2 regions of the Acidovorax sp. GW823-FHT05D11 genome follow, and region 1 is predicted to be linked to the other one. Evidence: predicted binding sites of a transcription regulator. Region 1 holds the regulator's gene; the other holds the start of a gene.
What was found. Region 1 encodes sigma-54, which starts transcription at its own class of promoters, with help from an activator protein. Its sites were predicted from a motif close to TGGCANGNAANCTGCTTT; they were not measured.
Positions count from the first base shown of each region.

Region 2: nirB (nitrite reductase large subunit NirB) is a predicted target of sigma-54. The motif match lies at 2,278-2,295, and genes of this name have one in related genera.

Region 1 is NZ_CM179502.1:5,152,270-5,156,686, reverse strand. Features, by position in the region: gene lptA (lipopolysaccharide transport periplasmic protein LptA) at 1-121, shown strand, start outside; gene lptB (LPS export ABC transporter ATP-binding protein) at 118-903, shown strand; gene AC3RCE_RS23770 (RNA polymerase factor sigma-54) at 1,076-2,665, shown strand; gene AC3RCE_RS23765 (acyl-CoA thioesterase) at 2,757-3,239, shown strand; gene AC3RCE_RS23760 (THUMP domain-containing class I SAM-dependent RNA methyltransferase) at 3,236-4,417, shown strand, end outside.
Region 2 is NZ_CM179502.1:1,718,387-1,722,803, forward strand. Features, by position in the region: gene nirB (nitrite reductase large subunit NirB) at 1-2,104, opposite strand, end outside; gene AC3RCE_RS07815 (bifunctional protein-serine/threonine kinase/phosphatase) at 2,437-4,200, shown strand; gene AC3RCE_RS07820 (MFS transporter) at 4,416-4,417, opposite strand, start outside.

The sequences.
Region 1 (4,417 bases):
GGTGCGCGCGGTGCTCGCGCCCAAGGACCCGCCCGCCGGTACCGCCGCGCCGGAGGCCGCGCCCCCGGCATCGGCGCCGGTGCTGCGCCCCAGCAACAGCCTTGGCGGCGGCTCCAAGTGAGCGCGCAGCCCGTCAGCTCCGGTCCTGACGCCCAGGCGGGCAGCCGCCTGGAGGTGCAGCACCTGGCCAAGTCGTATGGCAGCCGCAAGGTCGTCAAGGATGTGTCGCTGGTCGTGCAAAAGGGCGAGGTCGTGGGCCTGCTGGGGCCCAACGGCGCGGGCAAGACCACCTCGTTCTACATGATCGTGGGCCTGGTGCGCAGCGACGCGGGCGACATCCGCATCGACGGCCATTCGGTGGCCCACATGCCCATCCACCGCCGCTCGCGGCTGGGGCTGTCCTACCTGCCGCAGGAAGCCTCCATCTTCCGCAAGCTCACGGTCGAAGAGAACGTGCGCGCGGTGCTGGAGCTGCAGCGCGCGGACGACGACGGCAAGCCGCTGTCGCGCGAGGCCATCGAAGAGCGTCTCACGGCCTTGCTCCAGGAGCTGCGCGTGGACCACCTGCGGGCCTCGCCCGCCATGGCCCTGTCGGGCGGCGAGCGCCGCCGCGTCGAGATCGCCCGCGCGCTGGCCACGCAGCCGCGCTTCATCCTGCTGGACGAGCCCTTTGCGGGCATCGACCCCATCGCCGTGATCGAGATCCAGCGCATCATCGGTTTTCTCAAGGCGCGCGGCATCGGCGTGCTCATCACCGACCACAACGTGCGCGAGACGCTGGGCATCTGCGACCACGCCTTCATCATCAGCGATGGCCAGGTGCTGGCCCAGGGCACGCCGTCCGAGATCGTGGACAACGCCGAAGTGCGCCGGGTGTACCTGGGCGAACATTTCCGCATGTAGACATGGCCTCCACGCTTGTCACTTCGTGTACTGCGCTGCCCCCCGAGGGGGCCTTCGCGCCTTGGGGCGGCCCGGCGGCGCGGTACGGTGTCCCCACGCTCCCCGCTGCGCGTGGTTCGCTGCCCCCCGAGGGGGCCTTCGCGCCTTGGGGCGGCCCGGCGGCGCTCAATCAATGAAACCTGGACTCTCGCTGCGCGTCTCGCAGCATCTTGCATTGACCCCCCAGCTTCAGCAGTCCATCCGGCTGCTGCAGTTGTCCACGCTGGAACTCTCGCAGGAAGTCGAGCAGATGCTCGACGAAAACCCGTTCCTCGAACGCAACGTCGACGAGGCGCCGCGCGAGGAGTTTGGCCTGGAAGCCGCCGATACGCCGGCCCAGGCCGACGACTACAGCGCGGATGATGCTATTTTTTCAGGAGCTACCAGCGCAAGCAGTACCAGCGCTGAGGCTCAAAATGATGCTGAAACACCGAGCGCGGGCGCCGACGAGCCCGACTGGAGCGGCGACGGCACGGTGGAGATGGCGCCCAACGACGCCGAGTGGGGCGGCGACGCCCCCGCCCGCAACCGCAACGACGCCGAAGGCGACGAGGCCGACGCCACCGAGCTGGCCCGCACGCACGAATCGCTGACCGCCTTTTTGCACCGACAGGCGCTGGCGCTGCGCCTGTCCGAGATCGACCGCGCCGCGCTGCGCTTCCTGATCGAATCGCTCAACGACGACGGCTACCTGGAGGATCCGCTCGAAGAGCTGGCCATCAGCCTGGCCGGGCCCGACGACCTGGAGCAGATCGAGGAACTGGTGCACCGCTTCACCGTGGCACAGCGGCTGCTGCAGAGCCTGGAGCCCGTGGGCGTGGGCGCGCGCGGCCTGGCCGAGTGCCTGACGCTGCAGCTCAAGGCGCTGGCCGCCGACGAGGACATCGACATCGACCCCGACACCGTGCAGACCGCGCTGCGCGTGTGCCAGCAGCCGCTGGAGATGCTGGCGCGGCGCGACGTGCGCCGCCTCACGCAGGCCTGCGGCGACAGCGAGGAGCGCACCCGCGCCGCCATGGCGCTGATCGCCCGGCTGGAGCCGCGCCCGGGGCGCCGCTTCGCCGACGTGGAGCGCAACATCATCATCCCCGACGTGATCGTGCGCAAGGCCGGGCGCGCCAATGGCCGCGACGGGCAGCACAACTTCATCGTGCAGCTCAACCCCGACGTGATGCCGCGCCTGCGCGTGCACGACATCTATGCCGGCGCCCTGCGCGGCCACAAGGGCGGCGAGGGCCACCAGGGCATGCAGCAGCGCCTGCAGGAGGCGCGCTGGTTCATCAAGAACATCCAGCAGCGCTTCGACACCATCCTGCGCGTCTCGCGCGCCATCGTGGAGCGGCAGAAGAACTTCTTCACCCACGGCGAACTCGCCATGCGCCCGCTGGTGCTGCGCGACATCGCCGACGAGCTGGGCCTGCACGAGTCCACCATCAGCCGCGTGACCACGGCCAAGTACATGGCCACGCCCATCGGCACCTACGAGCTCAAGTACTTCTTCGGCTCGGGCCTGGGCACCGAGACCGGCGGCAATGCGTCGAGCACCGCCGTGCGCGCCCTCATCAAGCAGTTCGTGGCCGCCGAGAGTCCGACCAAGCCGCTGTCCGACAGCCAGATCGCCGAGATGCTCAAGGAGCAGGGCATCGAGTGCGCGCGCCGCACCGTCGCCAAGTACCGCGAGGCGCTCAAGATCGCGCCGGCGAATCTGCGCAAGGCCCTGTAGGCGCCGTGCGAGCGTGTGCACGGCGCATGCGCCTGGTGGCCCGTTTTTCCGCTCCGTTGCCGTCTTTCCCTCTCACTTCGCCACCCCGTCCATGGCCCGCATCGTCTTCGACCTTCCCGCGCACTTCGGCTTCGCCACCGAAATGCAGATCTACATCAGCCATGTCAACCAGGGCGGGCACCTGGACAACGCGCAGCTGCTGAGCCTCGTGTCCGAGGCCCGGGTGCGGTTTTTCCAGTCACTCGGCTACCCCGAGGCCGACGTGGGCGGGCTGTCCATCGTGGTCGGAGACATCGTGGCGCAGTACAAGTCCGAGGGCTTCCACGGCGAGACCATGCGCGTGGAGATGGCGCCTGCGGACTTCAACCGCTATGGGTTCGACCTGGTCTTTTGCATGACCGAGAAGACCTCGGGCCGCGAGGTGGCGCGCGGCAAGATCGGCATCGTTTTCATCGGCAAGGCCGGCCGCAAGGTGGCGCCGATCCCGGACTCCATCCGCCAGTTGCTGCTGGCCCGTGCCGGCACGCCGGATTCACACGCACTTTCCGAGCGCGTATCCTCACCATCGTCATGAACCAACTCCAACTTTTTCTCCCCTGCGCCGCCGGTGTGGAGGGCTTCCTGGCCGACGAAGTGCACGGCATCACCGGCCTCACGGGGCAGGACCTGCTGGTGGGCCGGGGCGGCGTGCTGCTGCGCGCCTCGTGGCGCGACGCGCTGCTGCTGAACCTGCACAGCCGCCTGGCCCAGCGCGTGCTGGTGCAGCTGGCGCACCGCCCGTACCGCTCCGAGAACGACCTCTACGCCGCCGCCAGCGACGTGGCCTGGGAAATCTGGTTCACCACGCGCCAGACCTTCAAGGTCGAGGTGACCGCCCAGCACAGCCCGCTGCAGAGCCTCAATTTCGCGGGGCTCAAGGTCAAGGACGCGGTGGCCGACCGCTTTCGCGCCAAGAGCGGCGTGCGCCCCGACGTGAACACGCAGTGGCCCGACGTGCGCATCCACCTGCACCTGACCACCGACGAAGCCACCATCTACATCGACACCTCGGGCGAGCCGCTGTTCAAACGCGGCTGGCGCGAGGACAAGGGCGACGCCCCGCTCAAGGAAACCCTGGCCGCCGCCATGATCGCCGCCAGTGGCTGGGACCCCCACGGCGACAACCCCCAGCCGCTGTACGACCCCTGCTGCGGCAGCGGCACCATCGCCATCGAGGCCGCGCAGATCGCCTGCCGCATCCCGGCGGGCATGCTGCGCCGCTTTGCGTTCGAGAAACTGCTGCCCTACCAGGCCCATGTCTGGTCTGCTATTAAAAATGAAGCTGAAGGTGCAATACAGACAGGCGCTGTGCCTATTTTCGGCAGTGACGTCGCCTTCCGGATGGTGGATTTCGCCGAGCGCAATGCCGAGCGCGCCGGCGTGGCGGGCGCCGTGCAGCTGCGCGGAGGCGATGCGCTGCAGCGCATGCCGCCGTGCGAGCAGCCCGGCGTGATGCTCCTGAACCCCCCGTACGGCGAACGCATCGCCGCGGCCGGTGCCGCGGGCCGCAATGCCAGCGAGCGCGCGGCCGACCGTGCCCAGGGCCTGGCCGTGGGCCGTGAAGAAGCCCATACCGACGATGGCGGCGAGTTCTTCAGCCAGCTGGCCGCGCACTGGAAGAAGAACTACAGCGGCTGGACGGCCTGGATGCTCACGCCCGACCTCAAGCTGCCCGGCAAGATGCGCCTGAAGGAGTCGCGCCGCGTGCCGATG
Region 2 (4,417 bases), 2.1 Mb from region 1:
CGATGATGCCCACGTCCTTGATGCCGGCCTCGGCGCAATTGCGTGGGCAGCCGCTCACGGCGAACTTGACCTTGTGCGGGGCGTACATGCGCCACATGGCGCGCTCCAGGTCCTTGCCCATCTGCGTGCTGTCCTGGGTGCCCATGCGGCACCACTCGCTGCCCACGCAGGTCTTCACGGTGCGCAGGGCCTTGGCGTAGGCGTGGCCGCTGGGCATCCCGATGTCCTTCCACACGTTGACCAGGTCTTCCTTCTTCACGCCCAGCAAATCGATGCGCTGGCCTCCCGTGACCTTGACGGTGGGGATCTTGTACTTGTCCACCGCATCGGCGATGCGGCGCAGTTCGTCGGCCGTGGTCTCGCCGCCCCACATGCGCGGGATGACGCTGTAGGTGCCGTCTTTCTGGATGTTGGCGTGGCTGCGTTCGTTGATGAAGCGGCTTTGCGGGTCGTCCCTGGCCTCCTTGGGCCAGGTGCTGATGAGGTAGTAGTTGACCGCGGGGCGGCAGCTGGCGCAGCCGTTGGGCGTCTTCCATTCCATGAACCTGAACACGTCGGCGATGGTCACCAGCTTGGCTGTGCGGATCGCATCGCGCACGGCCTGGTGGCCGTGGTCGGTGCAGCCGCACATGGCCTTGGTCTTGGGCGTGGCGCTGTAGTCGCCGCCCGCCGTGAACATGATGATCTGCTCCACCAGACCGGTGCACGAGCCGCAGGATGCGCTGGCCTTGGTGTGCTTGCGCACTTCGTCCAGCGTGAACAGGCCTTTTTCCTTGATGGCCTTGCAGATGGCGCCCTTGGTCACGCCGTTGCAGCCGCAGACCTCGTCGCTGTCCTGCATGGCGGCGGCCTTGCTCTGGCCCTGGTGGCCCGTGTCGCCCATGTTGGATTCGCCGAACATGAGCCGGTCGCGGATGTCGCTCACCGTGCGGCCGTCGCGCAGCAGCTTGAAGTACCAGCTGCCGTCCACCGTGTCGCCGTACAGGCACGCGCCCACGAGCTTGTCGTCCTTGAGCACCAGTTTCTTGTACACGCCGCCGAAGGGGTCGCTCATCACGATTTCCTCGGTGCCTTCGCCGCCCTGGAAGGCGCCGGCCGAGAACAGGTCGATGCCGGTGACCTTGAGCTTGGTGGAGGTCAGTGAGCCCTGGTAGCGGCCGATGCCGAACTCGGCCAGGTGGTTGGCCAGCACCTTGCCCTGCTCGAACAGCGGGGCCACCAAGCCATAGGCGATGCCCCGGTGCGCGGCGCACTCGCCCACGGCGTAGATGCGCGCGTCGGTGGTGGTCTGCAGCGTGTCGCTCACCACAATGCCGCGGTTCACGTGCAGACGCATCTTTTCAGCCAGCGCGGTGTTGGGACGGATGCCCACGGCCATCACCACGAGGTCGGCGGGCACCTCGGTGCCGTCCTTGAATTTCACACTGGCCACGCGGCCATCGGCGTTGCCCACGAGTTCCTGCGTCTGCGCACCGATCAGGAACTGCATGCCGCGCTGCTGCAGCGAATCCTGCAGCATCTTGCCCGCCACGTCGTCGAGCTGGCGCTCCATGAGCCAGCCCGCCACGTGCACCACGGTGACCTGCATGCCGCGCCTCATGAGGCCGTTGGCGGCCTCCAGGCCCAGCAGGCCGCCGCCGATGACCACGGCGTGTTTGTAGGTGGCGGCGGCGTCGATCATCGCCTGGGTGTCGGCGATGTCGCGGTAGGCCAGCACACCCTTCAAGTCCTTGCCCGGCACGGGCAGGATGAACGGGTTCGAGCCGGTGGCCATGATCAGGCGGTCGTATTCGGCGGTGATCACATCGCCTGCGGCACTGGTCGCGCTGACCACGCGGCGCACGCGGTCCACGTCGGTCACCGTGAAGCCGGTGTGCAGCGTGATGTGGTTGTCGGCATACCAGGACCAGTCGTTCAGAATGATCTCGTCGATGGTCTGCTCGCCGGCCAGCACGGGCGAGAGCAGGATGCGGTTGTAGTTGGGATGCGGCTCGGCGCCGAACACCGTGATGTCGTACAGATCGGGGGCAATCTTGAGCAGCTCTTCCAGCGTGCGCACACCGGCCATGCCGTTCCCCACCATCACCAGCTTGAGCTTTTTCATCGTGACTCCGTCCGTTGCGCCGCCGGGGCGGCGCGAAAAACAAAAAAGGCGTCCACACGATGCTGCTTCGAATGCGATTCGAAACGGCATGTGGGGACGCCTTTGTCCGTACAACTCCTCGGTGCGCCATTGCACGGCTGAATTGCGGGACCCCGCAGGGTCGTTGCCTACGTTAAGCAATGCTTGTGCCAGTCGCCCTGCACGCATCTGGGGCGCGGGCTGGCGCCGGGCCCGGAGAATGGGGCAGGCCGGGGCCGGACCCGTGCCGCCCCGCGCCCCCGGCGGGCGCGGCATGCACCACCTTGGGCATGAAACCTGCATGGAGCTGGTGCATGAGTTTTGAACTGGACTTTGGCTACACCTCGCAGGCCGGGCGCAAGGCGTTGAACGAGGACTTCGCCGCGCTGGTGTCCGGGCAGGGGCGCGAGCGCGAGCGGGGTGCCATCGCCGCCATCGCCGATGGCGTGAGCACGGGCGGCAACGGCCGCGAGGCCGCCCAGACCACGGTCAACACGCTGGTGAACGACTACTTCGCCACGCCCGACACCTGGGACACCACGGTGGCGCTGGACCGCATCCTGTCCGCCCACAACGGCTGGCTCGCGTCCATGAACCGGCGCCGCCAGCCCGCGGTGGGGCTGACCACCGTGACCGCGCTGGTGCTGCGCGGCCAGTCGTATACGCTGGCCCATGTGGGCGACACGCGGGCCTACCTGCTGCGCGGCGGCCGGCTGCAGCAGCTGACCGCCGACCACGTGATGTCGCAGCACGACTTCGCCCACCAGCTCACCCGCGCCATGGGCCTGGATGACCATGTGGTGGTGGACTACAGCCAGGGCGAACTGCACAGCGGCGACCTGTTCGTGCTGCTCTCCGATGGCGTGCACGGCAGCCTTCCCGTGCGCGAACTGCGCCAGCTGCTGCGCCAGGGCGGGCCGGCGCAGGCCCTGAGCGACGGGCTGGTGCAGGCCGCGCTGCGCCGAGGCAGCAGCGACAACGTGACCGCGCTGATCGTGCAGGTGCAGGGCGTTCTGGAGGCCACGCTGCAGGATGAATCCCGCCGTGCGCAGGACCTGCCCGTGCTGCCCCTGCTCAAGGTGGGCGACACCGTGGATGGCCTCACGGTGACGGCCCTGGTGGCCGACAGCGGCATCCACCGCATCTACCAGGTGCGCGACGGGGCCACGCAGCGGCTGTATGCCCTCAAGACCCTGCTGCCCGCGCGCGCCCACGACGCGCAGGAGCGGGCCACGCTGGCGCACGAGGCCTGGGTGGCGCGGCGCATGCAGTCGGGCCAGGCCGCAGCCCATCTGGCGCGGCTCAACGACTGGCCATTGGGTGCCACCGGCACGGGCGACGGCGCGGGGGCCAGCGCGTTTTACCTGCTGTACGACTGGCATTCCGGCGACACGCTGGGGCAGCGCCTGCGCCACCGCCAGCACCTGGCCGTGGGGCAGGCCGTGACGGTGACCGTGCAGGCCGCGCGCGTGCTGGGCTGGCTGCACCGCCAGGGCGTGGTGCACCGCGACATCAAGCCCGACAACCTGCACCTGGGCGACGACGGCGTGCTGCGCGTGCTGGACCTGGGCGTGGCCCTCTCGGGCCGCGAGCCCGAGGCCACGCGCCGCCTGCACGCGGGCACCCCCAGCTACATGAACCCCGAGCAGTGGCCGGGCTACGAACGCAACGGCGATCCCGCCGGCCAGCTGCCCGACGCGGGCAGCGACCTGTTCGCGCTGGGCGTCACGCTGTACCAGCTGCTCAGCCACGGGCGCCTGCCCTATGGCGAGGTGGTGCAGTACCAGCTGGGCCGCTACCACCGCGACCCTGTGGCCCCCAGCCGCCACAACCCGGGCGTGCCCATCTGGCTCGACCAGATCGCCCTGAAGGCCGTGGCGCGCCACCGCGCGCAGCGCTTCGAGACGGCGGAGGAACTGCTGCTGGCCCTGGAGCGCGGCGCGTCGCGGCCCCTGTCGGCCCCCGGCCCCCAGCCCCTGATGCAGCGCGATGCCACGGCCCTGTGGAAGATCGCGCTCGCGGTGAGCGTGCTGGTGAACCTGCTGCTGATCTACTGGCTGCTGTTCCTGCCCCGGTAGGGGGCGGCAATGGTGGTTGATTGCTATTGAAAACATAGCTGCTGGCGCTGATGGAGAAAGCGCCAGGGCCTGTTTTTCCTTCAAGATAACATCACGGTGGTGCGCGGCCACTGAAGTCGCCCCGGCCCCTGCGGGGATGCCGGGCAGGGGCTTTTCCTTTCGGGCGGCCCATGCCCGCGCCCCCGGGGGCAGGCACAAGGCAAGGCCGCAACGCCTC